Regions from separate parts of the Exiguobacterium sp. s59 genome, predicted to be linked through region 1. Evidence: riboswitches for the same ligand, from Rfam matches in the RefSeq annotation. Region 1 holds a riboswitch; each other region holds the start of a gene.
What was found. Region 1 has a riboswitch for thiamine pyrophosphate ahead of KNO91_RS09215 (Ykof family thiamine-binding protein). Riboswitches for the same ligand answer to the same signal wherever they lie in the genome.

Region 1 (7,504 bases):
TCCAGTTGGGAGAGGGGAATAGATTTCTGAACTAATGGATAGAGTGGAGGCTAAGTAATGGAGAGAGTAGATGCGTCGTTGTGGATTCGGGTACGAAATACGCTTGGTGAAGGTCCTTGTTGGGATGCTGAGTTGAAGCGTTTTTATTGGGTGGATATCGAAGGTCATACGTTGTGGTGGTATGACGAACAAGAAGATGAAATTTCTTCTTTTGAGGTCGGGAAACAAGTCGGTTTCGTCATTCCAAAAGTGACGGACGGTGTCGTCCTTGGTCTAAAAGACGGGATTTATGAATGGGATGAAATCAATCGGGAGCTAAATAAAATTGTCGAATTGGATGATCCCGACGGTCGATTACGTTTTAATGATGGGAAAGCCGATCCATATGGTCGTATTTTTGCGGGCACACTCCACCTCGAAGATGAAGAAAATCAAGCGACATTGTATCGGGTCGATCGTGATGGAACGACTACATCATTGATGGATGAGTTGACGCTTTCGAACGGATTGACGTGGTCTCCTGACCATTCCGTTTTTTATCATATCGATACACCGACTGAAAAAATCCGGAAGTATGATTTTGATTTGAAGACAGGAACAATTTCGAACGGAGAGGTCGTCATCGATTTTTCGGAGGAAGAAGGTTTTCCTGACGGGATGACGTCCGATTCTGAAGGTTGTCTATGGATTGCGCATTACGCGGGTGGAAGAGTATCGCGGTGGGACCCGTCAACAGGCAAAAAGTTACTTGAAGTCCATGTTCCCGCACCAAATGTCACTTCATGTGCCTTTATCGGAGATGGACTCAATCGATTAGCTATCACGACGGCTCGTGAAGGAATGGATGAGGAGGCGCTTTCTGAATATCCGGAAGCGGGATCGGTATTTATCATCGACACAGAAGTGAAAGGGATGCCATTGTATCGTTTCGGTCGCTGAGGAGGAAGTACGATGGTGAAACGACTGTTAGTTCGAGCTGGAATTGGGTTGGCAGTTGCTGCAGCGGTCAAGATTGGGATTCAAAAGTTACAAGAAAATCGAACGCGTGAAGAAGATCATTCGTATCTCGATCCGAAGTGGGATGAAGTGCCAAGTATTGATTCGGATAAAGATGAGGATGAGGTCGGATTGACTCAACTCGATTCGATTTATCGGGCTGAATGGCAGGCGAATGCTTATCCACGCTCGGAGGCAGAACGAAAAGCATTGGAAGAATAATTGTATGTTCTTCAAAAACACGTCCATGTGGCGTGTTTTTTATTGACAAAAGTAAGGAACGACTCCATTATACAAAGAGTAATGATTACGATTTAATGGAGGTCCATCATGAAACGAATTCCAATTACAGTACTTTCGGGTTATCTCGGTAGCGGGAAGACGACACTGCTCAACCACATCTTACATAACCGAGAACATAAAAAATATGCGGTCATCGTGAATGATATGAGCGAGTTGAATATCGACGAGAAGCTGATTGATCAGGGCGGGTTCTCGCGGACCGATGAAAAGCTAGTCGAACTCTCGAACGGGTGTATCTGCTGCACGCTGCGGGAAGATTTGTTGACGGCTGTCTATGACTTAACAAAAGACCGTGAGCTCGACGGGATCATCATCGAGTCATCAGGAATCTCTGAACCAATTCCTGTCGCGCAGACATTCACGTATGCCGATGACGCTCTTGGGATTGATTTGACGAGCCGTGTGTACATCGATGCGATGGTCACGGTCGTCGATGCGTACCGTTTCTTCAAAGATTTCAATTCTGGTGAATCGCTCATGGAGCGTCAACAAGCCGTCGACACCGGTGACGTCCGTGAAGTAGTCGATTTGCTCGTCGACCAAGTCGAATTTGCGGATATCATCGTATTGAATAAGGCGGACCGTGTGTCCGAAGGGGAACTACAGGAGATGAAGGGGTTACTCCAAACACTGAACCCGAGTGCGAGATTGTTGACGTCGACATACTCGAACGTCGCGTTAGAAGACCTTCTAGACGTCCAGTTATTCGATTTTGATCAGGCGATGCGCGCTGCAGGGTGGATCCAAGAACTCGAGTCGGAAGAACATACGCCGGAAACGGAAGAGTATGGCATCAGCTCATTTGTCTACCGGCGCCGTCGACCGTTCCACCCTGAACGTTTGATGCACTGGATGGAACATTATCCAGAAGAAATCGTCCGTGCAAAAGGATTTTTATGGATTGCGACAAGAAACGACCTCGCTTGTCTGTTTTCACAGGCAGGGTATGCATCAACGCTCGAACATGCAGGTCGTTGGCTTGCGACGTTACCTGCAAGTGAACGTGAGGAGATGTTTGCAGCTGAACCTGAGCTTCGTGAGGATTACATCGAGCCATACGGGGATCGGCAAAACGAGTTGGTGCTCATCGGTCAACGAATGGAACGGGAAGTGGTCGAGCAATCGCTTGACGCCTGTTTATTGACGGACGAAGAGATGCCGTCATCGTGGAATACGTTCCATGACCCACTTCCGGGTTCAGGTCATCTCGTCACATATTCAGATTGACCGTTTACAAAAGATTAAAACATCGCTATACTGTGACTGCATAAGTAACCGCATATTAATGACTGCACTAGGGGTGCTTCGGCTGAGATGAGAGCATGGCTCCGATCCCTTATAACTCGATCCAGATAATACTGGCGTGAGGAAGTGCGGCACTTTCTCTATGCAAGTTTGTATAGATTTTGTTGCTGCATTCTCATGAATGCGGCTTTTTTTATGCAAACACATTTAGAGGGGGAAACAAAATGAATGAATCATGTGGTACGAGCCCAATCGTCGGGTTTCGATTCACACTGAGCCCGATGACAGACGATTTTGTCGGGACAATCAAAGGTGCTCTAAAACGAACGGATCTGTCAGGTGTGTGGAGACATACGGATGACGTGTCGACGGTCATCCGTGGACGAGTCGAGCATGTGTTTGACGTCGCTCGAACGGTGTTGAGTCTTGCTTCGGAGGAAGGGAAGCACGTCTCGCTGAGCGGAACGTTCTCTGTCGGTTGTCCAGGAGATTCAACGGGAGATGAGGCACTCGAGGCTCCGAGCGAACCATCAAACGGTGCATCAAGAGACCAGTATGTGTCTTCGCAGTTCGCACTCTATCCGATGGGTGCTGACAATTACATGGAACTCATCTATGAAGAAATCGAGCAAGCAAAACAGGCTGGTGTCTATAACGAGTCGATGCATTATGCATCAGGCATCCATGGGAACTTAGATGACGTGTTCTCGTACTATGAGGCGGCTTTTAAGCGGACGCGCGAAAAGAACCGACATGTTGTCATGACGGTGACGTTCAGTGTAAATAGTCCGTCACATGGAGGGCGACATGCTTAAATCGTGGAAATTAAAAGAGGTCGTCCTTGTCTCCGTATTGTCTGTCGTCTTTGCCGTCGTCTACTTATTGTTCGTCCATATTGGGAACTTATGGGCAGGATTGATCGGACCGATCGCCTACGAGTGGATCTTCGGTATCTGGTTCATCGTGTCAATCATCTCGGCGTACATCATCCGGAAGCCTGGTGCCGCCTTCATCTCAGAAGTGATGGCCGCGACGATTGAGATGTTGATTGGGAATGCCATTGGGCCACGCATCATCTTGGTCGGCATCGTTCAAGGTTTAGGGGCAGAAGCCGTCTTTGCGATGACGGGCTACCGACGTTATGAGCTATGGGTACTCATGCTTGCCGGATTTGGGTCGGCTGTCACGAGTTTCGTCTATACATATTTCATGAGTGGGTTCGCGATGTTAGAGCCAGGTTATGTGGCGACGATGTTCGGGCTGAGAGCCGTCAGTGGGATGGTCATCGCTGGGATCGGTGGGAAGTTGCTCAGTGACCTATTGCTGAAGACAGGATCACTTCGCGGTTATGCGATTTCACGAAGTGGGAACGTCCATGGTTGAGACAGAGTCACTTCATTTTAGATTCCCAGAGAGTTCTGAGGCGATTCTTGAAGACGTGACCGTTTCAATCCGTCAAGGTCGTACGATTCTTAGTGGGGCGAGCGGAAGCGGGAAATCGACGCTTCTCGCGCTATTCAACCGTCTCTATCCGGAGAATTGTGACGGAATCCTTGATGGTAGACTCGAACTACTTGGACGATCATACGACGACTATGCACCTGGCGAGATCAATCAGCGGGTCGGGACGGTGTTTCAAGACCCGGATACGCAATTTGTCATGGAGCGGGTGGATGAAGAACTGATCTTCACACTTGAGAACTTGTCGACACCTGTCTCAGACATCGAACAACGCGTGACGGAAATCCTCGAATCGTTACAGTTGAGTGATTATCGAAACCGAAAAATCGATTCGTTGTCAGGCGGACAGAAACAGCGGATTGCTGTTGCGTGCGCTCTAGTCGGAAGACCGGAATGGCTACTGCTCGATGAACCGTTGACTCATCTTGACCCGGTGACCGCGTACGAATTTGTGGAATGGCTCGATCGAGTGACAGGACTGAACGTCATCGTCGTTGAACATCGTCCTCACCTATGGGGTGATTACTTTGACTGGCATATTGAATTAGAGCGAGGGCGTATCGTTCGGAATGAATCCTTTTGCCCGGTCGATGACTTTGCATTTATAAAGTCAAACGCTTCGCTAAAAAATCCTTATCACTACACAATCGAAGAGGTCAGACGTGATTCATTTCAGCTGAAAAGATCGGAGCTTCATGTCCGAGCAGGAGAAGTGATTGCCATACTTGGTCCGAATGGGAGCGGGAAGTCCACGTTTTTAAGAAGCTTAACGGAACATGACCGACGGGTTGGGCTCGTACCGCAATCGCCGGAACATTTATTTTTCATGAATTCTGTCGAAAGTGAATTACAGTTTGGTCATGAAGATTCGATTGAGAGCGTTTTATCTGACATGTCGCTTCTTGATCAGCGACATCTCCATCCGTTATCTCTCAGTCACGGACAAAAACGGAGGCTCGCAGTTGCAATCCAGTCGCTATCGAACAAACAGTTGCTCGCATTCGATGAACCGACAGCGGGTCAAGACGAACCGTCATTGCATGCGCTCGAGCTGTTGATGAAGCGACATGCTGAAATGGGTCGAACGATTCTATTCGTGACCCACGACTTGTCGTTCGCCCGCATCGCCAACACGTTTTATTTGATGAAGGACGGGGAACTTTCAGGACCATTTAAAGATGAACTCTGGAAGGACACGGAGACACTTCGTCATTATCGGTTGCAAGGGAGGAGAGCGCGATGTCACTCCATGACATGAATCCGACGGTGAAATTTCTAACATTGACGTTCGTCATGTTCGGTCTCGCATTGTTTTACAATCCATGGACCCCGCTCGTGATCGTAGTAGGGACGGTACTGATTCAATGGATGGCAACCAATGTCTCATGGAAAAGATGGCTACTTTTCTTGATCCCTTTTCTCATCACGGCGCTCGGAACGTTTTGGACAACGCTCGTTTTCGGAAAAGACCTCGGGGGAGAGACATGGGTGACCATTCTGAGTCAGGAAGTCACAATTGAGGAGAGGGATGTCGCGATTGCCCTCAGCCTTCGCGTATTGGCGTTCACGGTCCTCTCGCTTCTTTTCATGTTGACGACGGATTCAAAGCGGTTCGTCATGAGTCTGATGCAACAGGCGAAGTTGTCACCGACAATCGCATATAGCGCGCTCGTCGGGTTCCGTTTCATTCCTCTTTTAAAACGGGAACTGCAACAACTTCAATATGCACATCGCCTACGGGGTGTCCCACTCGATACGAGATGGGAACGTCTACGGCACGTGCCGAAATTACTGTTGCCACTCCTTGCCGGATCGATTCGAAGAGCGGAGCGTGTCGCCTTCTCGATGGAAGCGAGAGGGTTTACAGGCGGAAAACGGACGATTTATGACAGGGTTGAAGTCAAATCAAGTGATTTTATATGGTCAGGTGTCTTTTTCGCGTTGTTTGGATTTGCCATCTGGGCAGGAATATAAAAAACGAATGGCCGCCACAAGGGGCGGCCATTCGTGCGGCTCGTCCCACGGCGCCCCGACGCCTGCAGGAAAGCAATCCGATGGAGACCCAGCAGCGACTTGAGTCGCGATGCGGCTCCGGGATTGCCTGCGGAAAGCGTGGGCGCCGAAAGGACGAGTACGAACATGTTATTTGTCAACAAGCTGTGACGACTCACTCGGAGTCGTCTTTTTTTGTTTCTTTTACGATTCGAAACTTTGGTTTGATTGATTCATTGTTGAACGCCTCGAGCACTGTGTTCTCGTTGGCCATACGGATCTGTTGTGGTTCACCTTTGGCCGTCGTACCAATGCAGTACATGTTTGACTCGTAATCGGCAAAGAGCGACTTATAGGATGTCGCATGGTGCATCAATCGACCAGGTGAACCCCAACCGACGATGATCATGCCATTGCTTGCTGCTACCTCTTGCAACGTCTCTTCGACATAGTGATAGTTTGTCTCGTCGAGTTGTGATTCCACATACGGAAGATTATCATTGATGGCAAGTGTCGGCACAAGGCTGATGACACGCATCTCCCGAATCGGCTGTGACAAATGATTTTGCATCAACATATAGGCACGTTGCGTTGTCGTACCTGATAAGAAAGCATCGCTCATTCTCGGTGAATAAATGATGACGGCACAAATGACCCCGTCTTCCACATCCGTGAACTCATACGTTCGCATATAGCGTTTTGTTTTATCTTCATTGAAGATTGATTTTACGCGGATGGTTACTTCTTCTACATGCGTATTCATTTCCATTCCTCACTTTTTCATGTAAGCATCAGCCGAGTGTTTTGAACCACTCGATGTATCGAATCGTATAATAGGCGACATGTTGACTGATTGTGTCCCGTTCTTCAGGGATGTACGTCACGTTTGTTTCGTAATTTTCATAGTATGTCATAACATCGTTAACATACTGCTCACTCCGGTTGTACTCGAAGATAGCATTTCGAATAGATGTGGTAGAATCCGTTTTCTTCCCACCGTGTTCACTTAAATAATACGCCGCGGTATGTGCGGAATCAATAAGACTATGTGGGTCTGCTTTCCCGTCTCCATTCCCGTCACGACCGAGACCACCGTACTGGTCGATCAATGCAAGGTCTGTCAAATCGACTTCGTCTTCTGGGACGTCACCTTTTTGGTCATCCGTATCATATTCCCAACCGAGCCAAGTACGAGGCATGAATTGGAATGGTCCGATCGCACCAACGGATGAGCGCATGGAAGAACTGTGAGAGAAAATCGTCTCGACGCGATGTACGGCGGCAAGCAAATGCCAGTCCACATCGTATGCGTCAGCAGCGTCCTGATAGACAGCGATGTGAGCGTTCGGTACGCCATGCTCACCATAATAGGTTCGATACAATCCATTGTTTACTTTATCGTGTTGACCGAGCCAGCCGATTGCCCCGAGCAAAAGCACGAGCACAATGATAAAACCGGTCAATCGCAGCATCATACGTTTCAAGATACCGCCTCCTAGCTTTTAGA
Region 2 (7,504 bases), on a different contig from region 1:
TGATGTTTCCCTTCCTTGTGTAACTTCTCCACCAATTGGTGGCCAATCTGACCGTTTGCACCGATTACAAATACGTTCATCTGTCTTCCTCCTCAAAAATGAATTCAGAGACAAGCGAAACGCCGGGTAGCCGTTGCTACATCCGGTGCAGAAGCAATGGCAGAGATGACGGCAACGCCGTCTGCCCCGTCATGAATGATTGAAGGAACATGCTCTGGACGAATACCTCCGATCCCCACAATCGGAAGCTGTGGATATTGCTGACGGACCTGTCGAATCAGTTCCGTCCCACGCACATGTCCCGCATCCAGTTTGCTTTTCGTCTCATGAATCGGACCGATTCCGACATAATCTGCGAACGGAAGCGCTGCACGCACTTCTTCCATCGTATGGACAGACACCCCTAACCATTTATCAGGTCCTAATTGTTTACGAACCCATTCAGCTGGTAAATCGTCTTGTCCGACATGTACTCCATCTGCATCAATCGTAAGTGCCAACTCTACATCATCATTGATGATAAACGGCACTTCCGCTTGGCGACATACCTGTTGGAGCGTCCTAGCCATTGCTTCTTTTTCATCTCCATACAATGCATCTTTACCTTTTTCGCGAAATTGAAAACATGTCACACCACATCGAAGTGCCGTTTCGACGGTCGACACCAAATCAGAAGCATCGATTGTCCCGCACACAAAATAAAGACGAAGTTGCTTAGCGAGCGCTTGTTTCGTACAGAACGTCAACGGTAATCACCTCTTCTTTCGCTAAACGATGTCCCCAATGATTCGTCGGTCCATGCCCCTGTCCAATCGATAATCCATGTGTAATCGCCTGATGAATAAACTGCTTCGCATCTACGACGGCTTGGCGTAGCGTCTTTCCATATGCCAATTCGGCCGTCAAGGCTGCAGAGAACGTACATCCCGTTCCATGTGTATCTTTCGTCTTTATGCGAGGTGCGCTCACTTGAAATGCTTCAGATTCAGTCACAATCAAATCGACTGCCTCCACACCTTCCGTATGCCCACCTTTGATGATGACGACATCGACACCGAGTCCACGAATCGAATGAGCGGCTTTCATTCGGTCGGACTCCGTCCGAATCTTAATTCCGGTCAATACTTCTGCCTCAGGAATATTCGGGGTCACGACCGTCGCATGTGGCAACAGTTTCGTACGAAGTGCTTCGATTGCATTCTCCTGCAACAAAGAAGCGCCCCCTTTAGCCACCATGACAGGATCGACGACGACATGCTCGAACCGATGGCGTTCAAGCGCTTTTGCCACCGCTTCAATTCGCTCCGCATCTACCAACATTCCCGTCTTACATGCCGTAATGTTAAAATCGTCAGTTACCGCATCGATTTGCCCAATGATCATTTCCGTGGAAATCGCTTCAATCCCATGAACACCAAGTGTGTTTTGAGCCGTGATCGCAGTCAGCACACTCGTCCCGAACGCACCGAGCTCTTGAAACGTTTTTAAATCAGCTTGAATCCCGGCGCCTCCCCCTGAGTCAGATCCAGCAATCGTCAATACTTGCGGTCTCATGATGTCGACACCTCGATTCGATTCGTCGGGATTGTATGTTGCGTCAATTGATGAAGGGCATTTAAGAAGTGAATCGGAAAATCTCCTGGTCCTTCTGCCCGTTCACTCGCCAACTCCCCGCAATAGGCATATCCCGACACGGCTGTCACCGTCGCCTTTAGGGCGTTCTTCTCGACCGCTAGACATGCTCCGACGACCGCACTGAGTAGACAGCCTGTACCGGTCGTCTCGGTCATTCGTTTTGTTCCGCCATGGACTTCTATGACGACACTTCCATCACTGACCAGATCTTCTTTTCCGGTCACCGCCACGACACATCCATAGCGTTTCGCCGCTTCGAGCGCCAATTGGCGTGGTTCACACGCCCCGTCCCCCGCATCGACACCACGTGCTGCCCAATCGACGCCGACCAATGTGGCAATTTCTCCTGCATTCCCACGAATGACCGACACGCGGACGTGACGAAGGATACGCTCGACGACATCTCGACGAAATGACGTTGCCCCGACACCGACCGGGTCGAGCACGACCGGACATCCCGCTTCATTTGCAGCTTGCCCTGCACGAATCATCGTCGCTTCGGTCATCGTACCGAGTGTCCCGATGTTGAGTACGAGCGCATCGCTCACGAATGTCATCTCTGCCACTTCCTCAATCGCGTCTGCCATCACCGGGGAGGCACCGATGGCGAGCAGTCCATTCGCCGAAAAATTGGCGACGACCGTGTTTGTGATGTTGTGAATTAACGGCGCCTGCTTTCGAATCTCACTCCAAATCTCATGTCTCATTGGTTGACCTCCTGTGACAACGTCCATGACTCTAGTGTCCATGCCATTTCCCAGAAGGCGACTTCGTAGTAACAACTCTTCAAGAAGAGTTTCGTATAACGAAGCCGCTCTTCTTCTGTCGCTTGTCCGGCTAATTCATCCAATCGATCAATCTGTTCTTCTACCAGCTCACGGAACCATTCCGAACCGTAAGTCGCAATCCAAGCCGAATAAATCGGATGATCGGGTCGCTTATCTTTTAAGCGTTCACCAATCTCGTAATATACCCAGTAACATGGAAGGATTGACGCCAATACATCACCGAGTGTCGGTCCTGCTTGTTGCATATGAAGGGCATACGCATAAGCGGTCGGTGCCGGCTCGAATGTCGCAAGTTCCACGTCTGTCACGTTGAGCATCGTAAAGAACTCACGATGAAGTGAGAGTTCCGCCTCAATCGTGTGCAATGCATGCGTCAAAAAGCGGCTCGATAGTTTCATCGTTGGTGCGAGCGTCGCTCCTTTCGCCTGCACTTTCGAAAACTGATTCAAATAGTAAGAGTCTTGCATGACGTAATGTCTGAACTTCTTCTCGTCGAGCGTCCCTTCCCCGAGTGAACGGACGAACGGATGATGGAAGCTTGCTTCAAACAATCCGTCTGCTTCCTGACGTAAATGATCTGTAAATTTCATAGTAACTCCCCCTTATAACAGATAAAAAGACGCCGCCTCCCATAACGGAAGCGGCGTCTCGAACAGTCATATCTAGGTGAAGCCATATGATTCGTCTCGCCCACTTCCCTACGCTAGCTTGAACTAGATCAGGTTCGAAGGGTCTGGACCATGTCCATCTCAGCCGCGTGGCGCGACTCCCCTAGTGGCAAACATTATGAAATTCAGTCGTCTTCGACCACATTCTATCAATCTTTTTACCAATTGAAAACCTTTTCCTATTTGGGCGGTCAACAATTTAAGCTGTTTCTAGCGTCCTGTGATCAGTAAGAACATATTAAATGCGACGAGACCAAGAGGCAACATCGCCACCAAAATAATCGGCCATTTCTTTAAACGAATACCGACAAAAAGGACAAGACTTCCGACTAAAAGGGCAATAAATGTCGTATATGGGTTCATGAAAAAACGCTCCTTTCTCTATAAGGAGCGTTTCCCGGCTCTCGGCCTCATTAATCGTTCGAATGTCGAAGTGTTGCACATGCGGCACGGACACGTCTCGCTTCTTCTTCTCGGAACACGAAATCGCCTTGTTCGGCGACGCGTTGCGCGCAAAAGAAGAAGAGCGATTGCAAGCGGTCATGCGTATCTTCAATCGCACTCAGCTCAGCGGAAGCATATGTTGCCGTAAGCATCTCCCACAACTCTTCCGGCAAGTGGTCGCGCATCCCATCACCTGACTTCCCGAGATTCACGGAGAACTCCGTCGCATAACCGATATTCCATTCCATCATCTGACGGAGCATATTCCGCATGATATCGAGGTGATCGAGCGCATACAGCACCTGATGCCGTTTGATGCCTTTAACGACATAGAGCGACACCCACCAAAACTCATTCCAGCAAGCCGCATACTCGTCAGCAGATGGACGTGTTACGCGATATGTGGTGTCCGAAGGCGTAACGTCCGGATGATGATCTCGGTCGAATACGATTTGACTGAGCGAGTCCATTTCGAGCATGGCTTCTACTTGATCTACACTCCGAATCGTCAAATCGATCCGATGTCCGTCCACATACTGCACCAAGAACGTCACATGTCGTTTCGGGTCAGTCGTTTCAGGCGTCTGCATAATCAAAATATCCCCAAACGTGTCCATCCATGAGGAATCGTCCGCAACCGCTTGGACATCTTCCACATAAAAAGCAAGGTCGACATCCTGATATGCGTCTGGCTGGATATTCGGATTGACGAGTGAGCCGTTCAAGACGACCGTCCGGATGTGTTCACGTTCTTTCGCGAACGCAATCAACTGCTCGATAATTTGTTCTGGTTTCATTCTACAATCGCCCCCAATGAGCGCGCGACTTGAATTGCCTGCATCGCGTCTAGTTTTGTTTGTTGCAATGTTACGTTTGAAAAATCAACCCCGTCGACGAGTGCGCCTCTAAAGTCGGCACCACGACACACCGCGTGTTGAAGCGTCGCCCGAGTCAAGTCCGTCTGTTGCCAGACTGTCTCGGTCAAGTCAGATCCATACAGATCGGCCTCGACCAATCGAACGTGGGACCAGTCCATTTTCTTGAGCGACACGTGACGTAGGTTGACGAACGACCAGTCCCCTTCCGTGACACGAACACCTTCAAACTGACTTTCTTCAAAAGAAGATCCGGTCATTTTACATTGTTCAAATTCGCTCGTGAACAAGTTGGCACCATGGAATTGGCAGTTCAGAAACGAGCTCCCGACATGACGGGACGCATTCCATTTCGAGTCCGTGAAATCACAGTTGATGAACTGACAGCGCTCCGTTTGTAGCTCAGTCGCATCGACGTACGTAAAGCGACAGTTCTCGAACGTGACATGTGACAACACTTCGTCGCGGAGTGTCACGTCACGGAAATCTTCATCTCGATATTGTGTATGTGATTGAAACATCATATCCCTCCTTCAGGTATACTAGAACAGATTACAAAGATTGGAAGTGATACAGATGGACCTCGTATTTCCGACTGAACAAGGAGTCTTCAATTATCGCGTCGCCGGTATTTTTTTGAAAGACGGACACGTATTGATTCACCGAAACATCCGGGATGACTTTTGGGCATTACCCGGTGGTCGCGTGACGCTCGGTGAAGAAGCTGCAACCGCACTCGCACGCGAGCTTCATGAAGAGCTGAACATGCAGGTGACCGATACTTCATTCGCCTTTGTGCACGAGAACTTGTTTACGTACAACGATCAACCGTTTCATGAGATTGGACTGTACTTTTATGTAGACGGTGACCTCCCGCTCCAAGACGGAGACTTTTACGGACCTGAAGGAGATCACCTGATTTATCGTTGGCAAAAGCTCGACCGTCTACAAGACGTCACGCTTTATCCGGAAGTACTCGCTCAACTACCGAACCGTTTGCCAGCCCATTCACTCAATCCGGCTTGAATTTAGAGAAGCGATTTCAACTCATGTAAATGTCGAATCTCATACGTTGACTCCATCGTCGCGGCCACTTCGTTCGGGTTGAACCAACATGTATCTAGACCATACATCCGTCCGCCGGCGATATCTGCCGTGACCGAGTCACCGATAATCAAGCCCTTCTCTGGCGTCACGTTTGGAATTCGGTCGAAGACGTAGTCAAAGAACGGCTTCATCGGTTTTTGCGAGCCCGTCGCATCCGATACGAACACGTCTTGGAAGTACGGCAATAGTCCAGATGACTCTAACCGTTTGAATTGCGTCTCCGTCACGCCGTTCGTGACGATATAGAGTGGATAATCAACGCTCAGCGTTTGGACAATCTCTAACGCACCGTCAATCATGTGCACGCCCGCATGTAAATAGTCCCGATATTGTTGTTCGACATGTGGACCGTCGACGGTGAGACCGAGTGAATCGAACAGTTTCGTGTGACGACCGACCAGCACTTCTTCCCGGTCCACTTCGCCGCGTTCAAAAGCACGCCATAAACCGCTATTAATGTCGACATATCGCGCCTTTACCTCTTCTGTCATCCGGACGTTATAGGATGCGAGCAATTGCTCCAAGGCGACGTGTTCACTTTGCTTAAAATCTAACAACGTATCGTCAATATCAAATAAAATCGCTTCATAACGTTTCATATTTCTTTCTAACCCCTCTCTACGTCTAACTGTACAGGAAGTATTCAGGAACTTCAAAAAGAGTGATGACGAATAAATCACACGATAGCTCTACTGATTGTATCGACCTCAGCGTTTCTACTTTGACCAACAGACCTATGCTTTCCTCCACTATCTCGAACGTCATGCTTCAACTCTGATCGTTCGACCCATTGAGATGTTTATTTTTCTAAAACAAGTGAATACTTCCTATGGTGAAGAAAAATCAAAGGAGTGTTCAAATATGCATACAGATTTTACGAAAATGTACATCAACGGTGAATGGGTAAGCGGATCAAGTGAAAAGTCGATCGACAACGTCAATCCGTTCTCAAACGAGACACTCTTCTCGATTCAATCGGCAGACGAAGATGATTTGAATCGCGCTTATGAAGCAGCCAAAGCGTCTCAGACGGATTGGGCCGATATGCTTCCGCAAGCACGACGGGAATTGATTGAGAAGTTTGCCCAGCTGACGATGGACAATAAAGACTTCATCGTCGATTGGCTCGTGAAAGAGTCTGGGAGCACACGCATCAAGGCAGAAAGTGAGTTCGCCGCATCGATGGCCATCATTAAAGAAGCCTCGACGTTCCCGTTCCGTATGGACGGACTCATCAAACCTTCGATTGTTCCGAATAAAGAGAACCGCGTATATCGCAAGCCACTCGGAGTCATCGGCATTATCAGCCCATGGAACTTCCCGCTCCATTTGGCCGTACGTTCAATCGTGACGGCTCTTGCGACCGGAAATTCGGTCGTCGTCAAACCGGCCACAGCGACACCGGTCACAGGTGGTCTCCTGTTCGCATCCCTCTTCGAAGAAGCAGGACTTCCAAAAGGCGTACTCAATGTCGTCGTCGGACGAGGGTCTGAAATCGGCGATGCGATCGTCGAACATCCGATTCCACGTCTCATCTCGTTCACGGGCTCGACCGAAGTCGGACAAGGAATCGCAGAGAAGGCGGGACGTCTCTTGAAGAAAACCGCTCTTGAACTCGGCGGAAATAACGTGTTCGTCGTGCTCGACGATGCCGATCTCGATCGTGCCGTCGAATCAGCAGTCTACAGCAAGTTCTTCCATCAGGGACAAATTTGTATGTCGACGAACCGAATCCTCGTCGCCGAATCGATTCATGATGAATTCGTGGAACGTTACGTCGAGCGCGTTAAACAGTTGAAAGCAGGCGATCCGAACGAAAAAGACACGCAAGTCGGTCCGCTTATCGATCACGACCAAATCGATCGTATCTTAGAACAGATCGAAAAAACCGTCGATGCGGGTGCGACCGTCCATACCGGCGGAACAGCAGACGGCAACGTCCTCGAACCGACCGTCCTCAGTGGCGTCACGAATGACATGCCACTCG
Region 3 (7,504 bases), on a different contig from region 1:
TACAATAAGTACCTAGTTATTAAAAGAACCTGCTCCAGAAACTCGGTCAATTAACGCGATAACCTCATTCATTATTCAAATCCTTGAGAGTAATGTCAAGTTTTTTTCTTGTCATGGTACGATTTTCTAGTTGCATCGGGAAAAAAGCCGTGCTAATATAAACGAGTGTCTATTAGGACGAACCCACATAAAAAAGGAGGGGAAACGCATGGCACGTAAATGCTACGTAACAGGTAAATCACCTAAATCAGGTAACAACCGTTCGCACGCACTCAACAAGACAAAACGTACTTGGGGTGTAAACGTACAAAAAGTTCGTATTCTCGTTGACGGTAAACCGAAACGCGTTTGGGTTTCAGCTCGCGCACTTAAATCAGGTCTCGTTGAACGCGTATAATACTTATACACGAACGAATAAATCCCAGCGGCATTCGCCGATGGGATTTTTTTGTGCTCATTTTTTGACAATCATGACGAGAACGGTCCCTTGATGGACCGTCAACCGGGCAGAATCCGTAGACCATTCATTTGAGATCGTCAGCGCCTCTCCGCTCGTCACGTCATGATGGTCAAGTGGATATTTGACATCTTTAATGGAAATCGTAGCTGTCTTCCATGGCATGAAAGACAAATAGTGACCGTCCCGTTTCGGAATGGTATAGTCTCCTATTCTTACAAGATAGACCGTTTGCCCTTCATCATGAAGGTGCATCTCCGGATAGGACTCCAGTAAGCCTACGTTCGCAAACGTCATATCGATCCGTCCCCCGAGAGCCCCATACACATCGATTCGTGTTGCTCCCCGTTCTCTTGCTAACTCCAATGCAATTTCTAAGTCTGTCACATCTTTCTCCGAAGGATAGCGTAACGCTTGATCAGGTGGTGTCCCATCGAACGAATCAAAATCTCCCACCACGACGTCTGGTACAACTCCTTCATCTAACAGTCTTTGATATCCACCATCCACACCAATCACAAAATCGGCATCACGCGGTAAGTCCGGAATAGGTGCCGGACTCGCCGCGACGATTAGTACGTTCATTGACGGATATCCCGTGTCGCCACACGCGTGAAACGTGGTGCTGTCGTGAAGAGAAGTACTAACACGATGGCCGAGATGACAAAGGATGGGAGCATATACGTGGCGTTATATCCGAGCGAGTAGGCCACGACCGGACCTTCTGCGTATTCAGCGAAGAAGACGATACCCGAGATGACGTGCGCTGCGTATCGTAACATCGACCCGAGCAATGCCCCGAGCACTAAATAGATGGCAAGCGTCTTTGTCGCACCTTGACTCGCAGCATGTTTCACTCGCCCTGCGAATACCCCGGCCATACCGACGAGGCCATATGCGACCGTATAGTCGAGCAAGAATTGTACAGGTGTGAAAATGTATGCTCCGAACAAGAGTTGAAGTGTCCCGACGAGCGCGCCTGTCGCAAGACCACTTTTCAGCCCGTGACGGAACGCCATGACAAAGATCGGGAGCATCGCTAAACTGATAGACCCACCTTGTGGTAAACGATATGGAATGAGCAAATCAAAAATAAGCCCGAGCGCCGCAAACAATGAAATTTCAATGAGCGCTTGTAATTTGAAACGTGATTTCATCCTTCTTCCTCCTTTATTTGTTTGAACGACAAAAAGCAGCATGACGTAAACGCCATGCTGCTTGAATTCGCAACGTGCATTTTCGCCACATCCCTACGTCCGTGTGAACGGAACAGGTTCAAAGGGTTAGCGTATGCCTCTCAGCCACATGATGTGACACCCCTTGCGACTCTATCTTGTTGTTCTACCGTCGATTATACACGAGATGCGCCACGAATGCTATCGATGGCTGCTTTATAATCCGATTGACTATAGATGGCTGATCCTGCCACAAGCACATCAGCTCCAGCATCGATGCAACGTTTTGCCGTTTCTGCGTTCACACCACCATCGATTTCAATCTCAAAATCAAGTTGATGGTCTTGACGAAGTTGGCTAAGCGCTGAAATTTTTGGCACGACCGATTCAATAAACGCCTGACCCCCGAATCCTGGGTTGACCGTCATGAGCAACACCATATCGACGTCCGTGAGTACGTGTTCAATCGTCGAAAGTGGTGTATGTGGGTTTAAGACGACCCCACATTTCGCACCTGCCGCTTTGATTTGCTGTAAGACACGATGCAAATGATTCGTCGCTTCCACGTGTACGGTTACGATGTCCGCACCGGCTTTCACGAAATCTTCAACGTAGCGTTCTGGTTGGTCAATCATCAAATGTACATCGAGTACCATGTCTGATTTTTTACGCAAGCTCGCGAGAACAGGTAGACCAATCGAGATGTTTGGTACGAATTGCCCGTCCATCACGTCAAAATGGATATAGTCAGCCCCTGCTTCTTGAACGGCTTTTACTTCAGCTTCCAAGTTGGCAAAATCGGCAGCTAAAATAGATGGTGCAATTTTAATCATCTGTCAATACCTCCGTTTTCGATCGTTTAACTCCTCCATAAAGGTAACATAATTTTCGTACCTTGTTGAAGCAATTTCGCCATTTTCAACCGCTTGTTTGATGGCACATCCTGGTTCATTAACGTGGACACATCCCCGGAACTTACAATCGTCATGGCGTTCCACGAATTCGGGGAAGCACCATCTGAGCTCATCTGTCTCAAGTTCCTGAGGAAACTCTAGACTTGAAAAACCCGGTGTATCGGCAACGAGACCATCCGCCAATTGGATTAACGTCACGTGACGTGTCGTATGTTTTCCTCGTCCGAGCGATTTCGAGATTGCACCTGTCGCCAACTCGAGTTCTGGCGCGACTGCATTGAGTAACGAACTTTTCCCGACACCGGTCTGACCGGCGAAGACGCTCGTTTTTCCCTTGAATAGACTGCGCACTTCATCAACACCGTGCCCATGCTCCGTCGACGTTTCGATCACGTCATACCCAATCGCCCGATAGCGAGCAATCGCCACTTGAATCGGTTCGACTTCACTTTCATCGAGCAAGTCCATCTTCGTCAATACGATGATTGGATGAATTTGCTTCGATTCAATGAGAATGAGAAAACGGTCAAGCAAATGATAGGAAAACGCTGGTTCCTTAACTGAAAAGAGGAGGAACGCTTGATCAATATTCGCAATCGGTGGCCGAACGAGATGGTTTTGGCGCTCTTCCACTTCAAGAATATAGCCGGTCCCATCTTCTTGATCTTGAATCACCACATCGTCGCCGACGACAGGTGAGATATTGCGTTTTCGAAAATTCCCCCTTGCCCGACAACGAATCTCTTGATTCGCCTCGGTCATCACATCATAAAACCCGCCTTGAAGACGAATGATTGTTCCTTTCATTATGACTACCTCCTTTTAAAAAAGAGGTGACGACACCGTCACCTCTTTATTGTGCCTCTTCGGCTTGCGCATATGTGACTGAATCCGTTCGAACAATCTCACCATCAACTTCAATCGTTGCTGTCCCGACTTCGTCAGGGGCAATGACTAGCGTGTACGAGTACGTTGTCGTCTCTGTGATTTGATCACGAAGTACCTCAATTTCACCACGTGCGTCAACCGTACGAATGACGACTTCGACCGCTTTCGGCTTCTTATCCTTATCCAGTTGCTCGACTTCAACACTCACTTCACGTTCAATCGAGATATCGGTCGGTTCGACGCCTTCCGATACAATCACCGTGAGCTCCGTTCCCGGGTCGACTGCCGTCCCGGCTGTCGGAAGTTGACGGATGATTTGACCTTTTGGAACACTTGTCGAAAATTCATCCTTCTTCACGATTTTCAATTTGTTCTGTTCAGCATAAATAGATGCTTCGTCGAACGTATACCCGGCAAGGTTAGATAGTTCCACTTTGTTGCTACCTGTCGACACAACGAGCGTGACCGTCACCTCTGAAGGAACGACCTCTTCACCTGGGTCAACCGATTGTGAAATTACATCCCCACTGTTTACCGTTTCAGAAGCTTCGGTTTTGATTTCAAGATCGCTGAATGCCAAGTCTTTTAGCATACGCTCAGCGGCAGTCTGTGAAAGACCTTCCACGTTCGGCATCTCGACCGTCTCTTTTCCGGCCGATACGACAATCGTCACAGTCGTGCCGCGTTTCGGTTTACGTCCTTCTTGCGGATTTTGCGAAATGACCTCACCCTCCGCAATATCATCGCTCGCACGTTCTGTCACTTCGACGACAAATCCAGAAGCCTCGAGTTCTGTCGTCGCGTCCCCGATACTCATGCCGACGACATCAGGCACGACGGCGCGCGACATTTCGTCGGCGACCACATACGCCGCAATGCTTCCCCCAATTAAGAGAATGACGAGTAATATCCAAATCCACCATTTGCGTTTCTTCTTTTTAACCGGTGCCTCATTTGGCTCCTGTTCCTTTGGTGGTGTGACCGGGGGCGGTGTCACCGGTACATCTTGTTTTTCTTCAGGCATGACCGGCGCCATGACGAGTGTTTGGTCGAACTCGTCTTGATTGGCTGAGAGACGTCTCGGCTCATTGGCACGTTCTCGGCTTAATGCGGTCATACAATCTTTCTTGAAAGCTGCGACCGATATATGACGGGCACCCGGTGATTTCGACAAGGCTTGCATGACACAATTCTCAAGCGCTTGTGGAATATTCGGATTCAAATCCATCGGCCGAATCGGGTCATCTTGCAAATGTTGAAGCGCGACTGCGACCGGCGTCTCGCCGATAAACGGTACGCGCCCCGTCAACAATTCGTACAAAACGGCACCTAGCGAGTAAATATCCGACTTTTCATCCGCGAATTTCCCGCGAGCTTGTTCAGGTGAGAAATAGTGGACAGAGCCTAGGACGGACATCGTATGCGTCAACGTCGCATTCGACATCGCAACCGCAATTCCAAAATCGGTCACCTTCACATTTCCATGCTGATCGATCATCATATTTTGTGGTTTGATGTCCCGATGAATGATTCGATTCGCATGGGCGTGATCAATCGCATCACAAATCTGTCCCATGATGCGCAACGCCTCATCGACAGATATGTATTCTTCTTGCAAATATTGTTTTAACGTCACGCCATCGACGTGTTCCATGACGATATAGTATAAATCATCTTCATCACCGACGTCGTAGATGGCGACGATATTCGGATGGTTCAGACTCGTAGCCGCGTGGGCTTCTCGCTCGAACCGACGTATAAATTGTTCGTTATGTGAGAATTCAGATCGCAACACCTTGATGGCGACGGTTCGGTTTAAAATCTCGTCATGAGCCCGGTAGACATTTGCCATGCCTCCGCTGCCGATTTGTTGTTCGATCCGATAACGATCGTTGATTCGTTCTCCGCTTCGCATCGGATTCATCCTCTCTTTCTATCTGTGAATTGAACGAGCGCGACCGTGATGTTGTCGCTCCCTCCCAATTGATTGGCTTCAGCAATGAGTTGATCTGCTTTTTGATCAGCCGATACAGCTTGTTGTAACACGTGTTGAATTGCGCCATCCGTCAGATGTGTCGTCAATCCATCCGTACAAATTAATATCACATCAAACTCAGGGTCAGCGAGCACTTGCACGTCAGGTTCGACTTGTTCGCTTGAACCGATCGCCCGGGTGATGACATTTCGTTTCGGATGAACGCGCATCTCCTCTTCTGTCAATTCACCGAGCTGTTTAAGCACGTTGACGTAAGAATGATCTTCTGTGAGACGTCTTAATTCATTTGCTTGCAAGGCATAGACACGGCTGTCACCGATATGAACGATGACCACCGTCTCTCCGTTCCAACAAACGGCTGCCACAGTCGTTCCCATCATGACGAGGTTCGACTGCTTTGCAAATTGCAACACTTGTTCATTCGCCAAGTGAATGTGATGACGGAACCATCGCTCGATATCGACCGGGGTCGACGGGAGAGACGGGAAAGCCCGTCGAAACTCCTCAATCACGATTTGACTCGCGACCTCTCCCGCTGCATGTCCACCCATCCCGTCGGCAACGAGCGCAATTCCTGAGAAGGCATCGCCTAAGATTAAAACTGCATCTTCATTTTGTGTGCGTACTTGTCCACGATCTGTTCGAAATGCTAATTCCATCTTTCTGATTACCTCGTTTCTTGTTCGCGCTCCTTCGCTCGAAGTTGCCCACAAGCAGCATCGATATCCGACCCTTGCTCGCGACGAATCGTCACGTTCACATTGCGGTCTTTGAGCACTTTTTCGAAGGCAAAGATTTGAGCTCTCGGTGTGCGTACATAATCGCGTTCCAATACGTGGTTAACCGGGATCAAGTTGACGTGACATTTGATTCCTTTCAACAAATCAGCCAATTGATGGGCATGGTCTTCTGTATCATTGACGCCACCAAACAATCCGTATTCGAACGTGATGCGACGACCGCTCTTCTCGGTATAGTAACGGACGGCATCCATCAACTTGTCTAAGTCAAAGGCACGGTTGATTGGCATGAGACGTGTACGTAGTTCTGTCGTAGCCGCATGAAGCGAGATGGCGAAGTTAATGCGCATTCCTTCATCCGCAAACTTGTAGATTTTTGGAACGATTCCACTTGTTGATACTGTGATGTGGCGTGCTCCGATGTTGAGTCCGTGATCATGGTTGACCGTGCGCAAGAAACGCATTAACTCATCATAGTTATCAAACGGCTCACCGATTCCCATGACAACGATTGAGTCGACACGCTCACCTGTCGCGTCTAACGCACGCTGTACGTCGAGCACTTGTGCCGTGATTTCACCGGCTTCTAAGTTTCGCTTCAATCCACCGAGTGTTGAAGCACAGAACGTACAACCGATTCGACAACCGACTTGTGTCGTGACACAAATTGAGTTCCCATATTCGTGACGCATGAGAACCGTTTCAATTGAATAACCGTCTTGAAGTTCAAATAAGAATTTGATTGTACCGTCCTGTGATTCTTGTTTGACCAATTCTTTTAACGTCGTCAATTGGAATGATGCTTCTAATTGGTCACGTAGTGCCTTTGGAACGTTCGTCATATCGTCGAATGACGTGACACGTTTAACGTACATCCAATCATATAATTGTTTCGCACGGAATGATTTTTCTCCTGCTTCCACGACCCACGCTTCAAGTTCAGGGAACGTCAACGAATAAAGTGACGGTTTTGCGCCTAAAAGTGGGTTTTTTTCTACTGCTTTTGGATTCATTTTTTATACCTCTTTCTTAAATGCGGCGATATAGAAGCCGTCGGTCCCGAATGTCGTCGGTAATAGTTTTAATTCAGCACGGTCCGATGCCATGATCGGACGAACAGATTGTGGGAGACGTTCTCGTAACGTTTCGTCCCAGACCAATCCTTTTGATAACACATAGTCAGCCTGTGTCTCGTTCTCAGACGGATCAATTGTACATGTCGAGTAAACAAGCGTACCACCTGGCTTGAGCAGTGGCAATACGGCATCAATGATTTGTCGTTGAATCTTCGGTAAGTTCTCGAGCTGGGCTTTGTCTTTCGTCCATTTGATATC

Region 2: it holds a riboswitch for thiamine pyrophosphate, as region 1 does, so the genes downstream of both, tenA (thiaminase II) here and KNO91_RS09215 (Ykof family thiamine-binding protein) in region 1, are expected to answer to the same signal.
Region 3: it holds a riboswitch for thiamine pyrophosphate, as region 1 does, so the genes downstream of both, thiT (energy-coupled thiamine transporter ThiT) here and KNO91_RS09215 (Ykof family thiamine-binding protein) in region 1, are expected to answer to the same signal.

Annotation. Positions count from the first base shown of each region.
Region 1 is NZ_JACSKG010000004.1:203,850-211,353, reverse strand. It holds gene KNO91_RS09230 (SMP-30/gluconolactonase/LRE family protein) at 58-939, shown strand; gene KNO91_RS09225 (hypothetical protein) at 952-1,218, shown strand; gene KNO91_RS09220 (GTP-binding protein) at 1,327-2,526, shown strand; TPP riboswitch at 2,586-2,686, shown strand; gene KNO91_RS09215 (Ykof family thiamine-binding protein) at 2,769-3,359, shown strand; gene KNO91_RS09210 (ECF transporter S component) at 3,352-3,927, shown strand; gene KNO91_RS09205 (ABC transporter ATP-binding protein) at 3,920-5,263, shown strand; gene KNO91_RS09200 (energy-coupling factor transporter transmembrane component T family protein) at 5,245-5,979, shown strand; gene KNO91_RS09195 (DUF1643 domain-containing protein) at 6,173-6,760, opposite strand; gene KNO91_RS09190 (lytic transglycosylase domain-containing protein) at 6,789-7,472, opposite strand.
Region 2 is NZ_JACSKG010000002.1:46,631-54,134, reverse strand. It holds gene KNO91_RS03650 (SDR family oxidoreductase) at 1-80, opposite strand, end outside; gene thiE (thiamine phosphate synthase) at 105-746, opposite strand; gene thiD (bifunctional hydroxymethylpyrimidine kinase/phosphomethylpyrimidine kinase) at 715-1,554, opposite strand; gene thiM (hydroxyethylthiazole kinase) at 1,551-2,342, opposite strand; gene tenA (thiaminase II) at 2,339-3,013, opposite strand; TPP riboswitch at 3,102-3,206, opposite strand; gene KNO91_RS03625 (hypothetical protein) at 3,302-3,454, opposite strand; gene KNO91_RS03620 (aminoglycoside 6-adenylyltransferase) at 3,505-4,332, opposite strand; gene KNO91_RS03615 (pentapeptide repeat-containing protein) at 4,329-4,931, opposite strand; gene KNO91_RS03610 (NUDIX hydrolase) at 4,987-5,436, shown strand; gene KNO91_RS03605 (YjjG family noncanonical pyrimidine nucleotidase) at 5,439-6,116, opposite strand; gene KNO91_RS03600 (aldehyde dehydrogenase family protein) at 6,379-7,504, shown strand, end outside.
Region 3 is NZ_JACSKG010000001.1:428,830-436,333, reverse strand. It holds gene rpmB (50S ribosomal protein L28) at 209-397, shown strand; gene KNO91_RS02240 (thiamine diphosphokinase) at 455-1,042, opposite strand; gene thiT (energy-coupled thiamine transporter ThiT) at 1,039-1,614, opposite strand; TPP riboswitch at 1,688-1,788, opposite strand; gene rpe (ribulose-phosphate 3-epimerase) at 1,809-2,465, opposite strand; gene rsgA (ribosome small subunit-dependent GTPase A) at 2,469-3,356, opposite strand; gene pknB (Stk1 family PASTA domain-containing Ser/Thr kinase) at 3,400-5,349, opposite strand; gene KNO91_RS02215 (Stp1/IreP family PP2C-type Ser/Thr phosphatase) at 5,355-6,089, opposite strand; gene rlmN (dual-specificity RNA methyltransferase RlmN) at 6,098-7,183, opposite strand; gene rsmB (16S rRNA (cytosine(967)-C(5))-methyltransferase RsmB) at 7,187-7,504, opposite strand, start outside.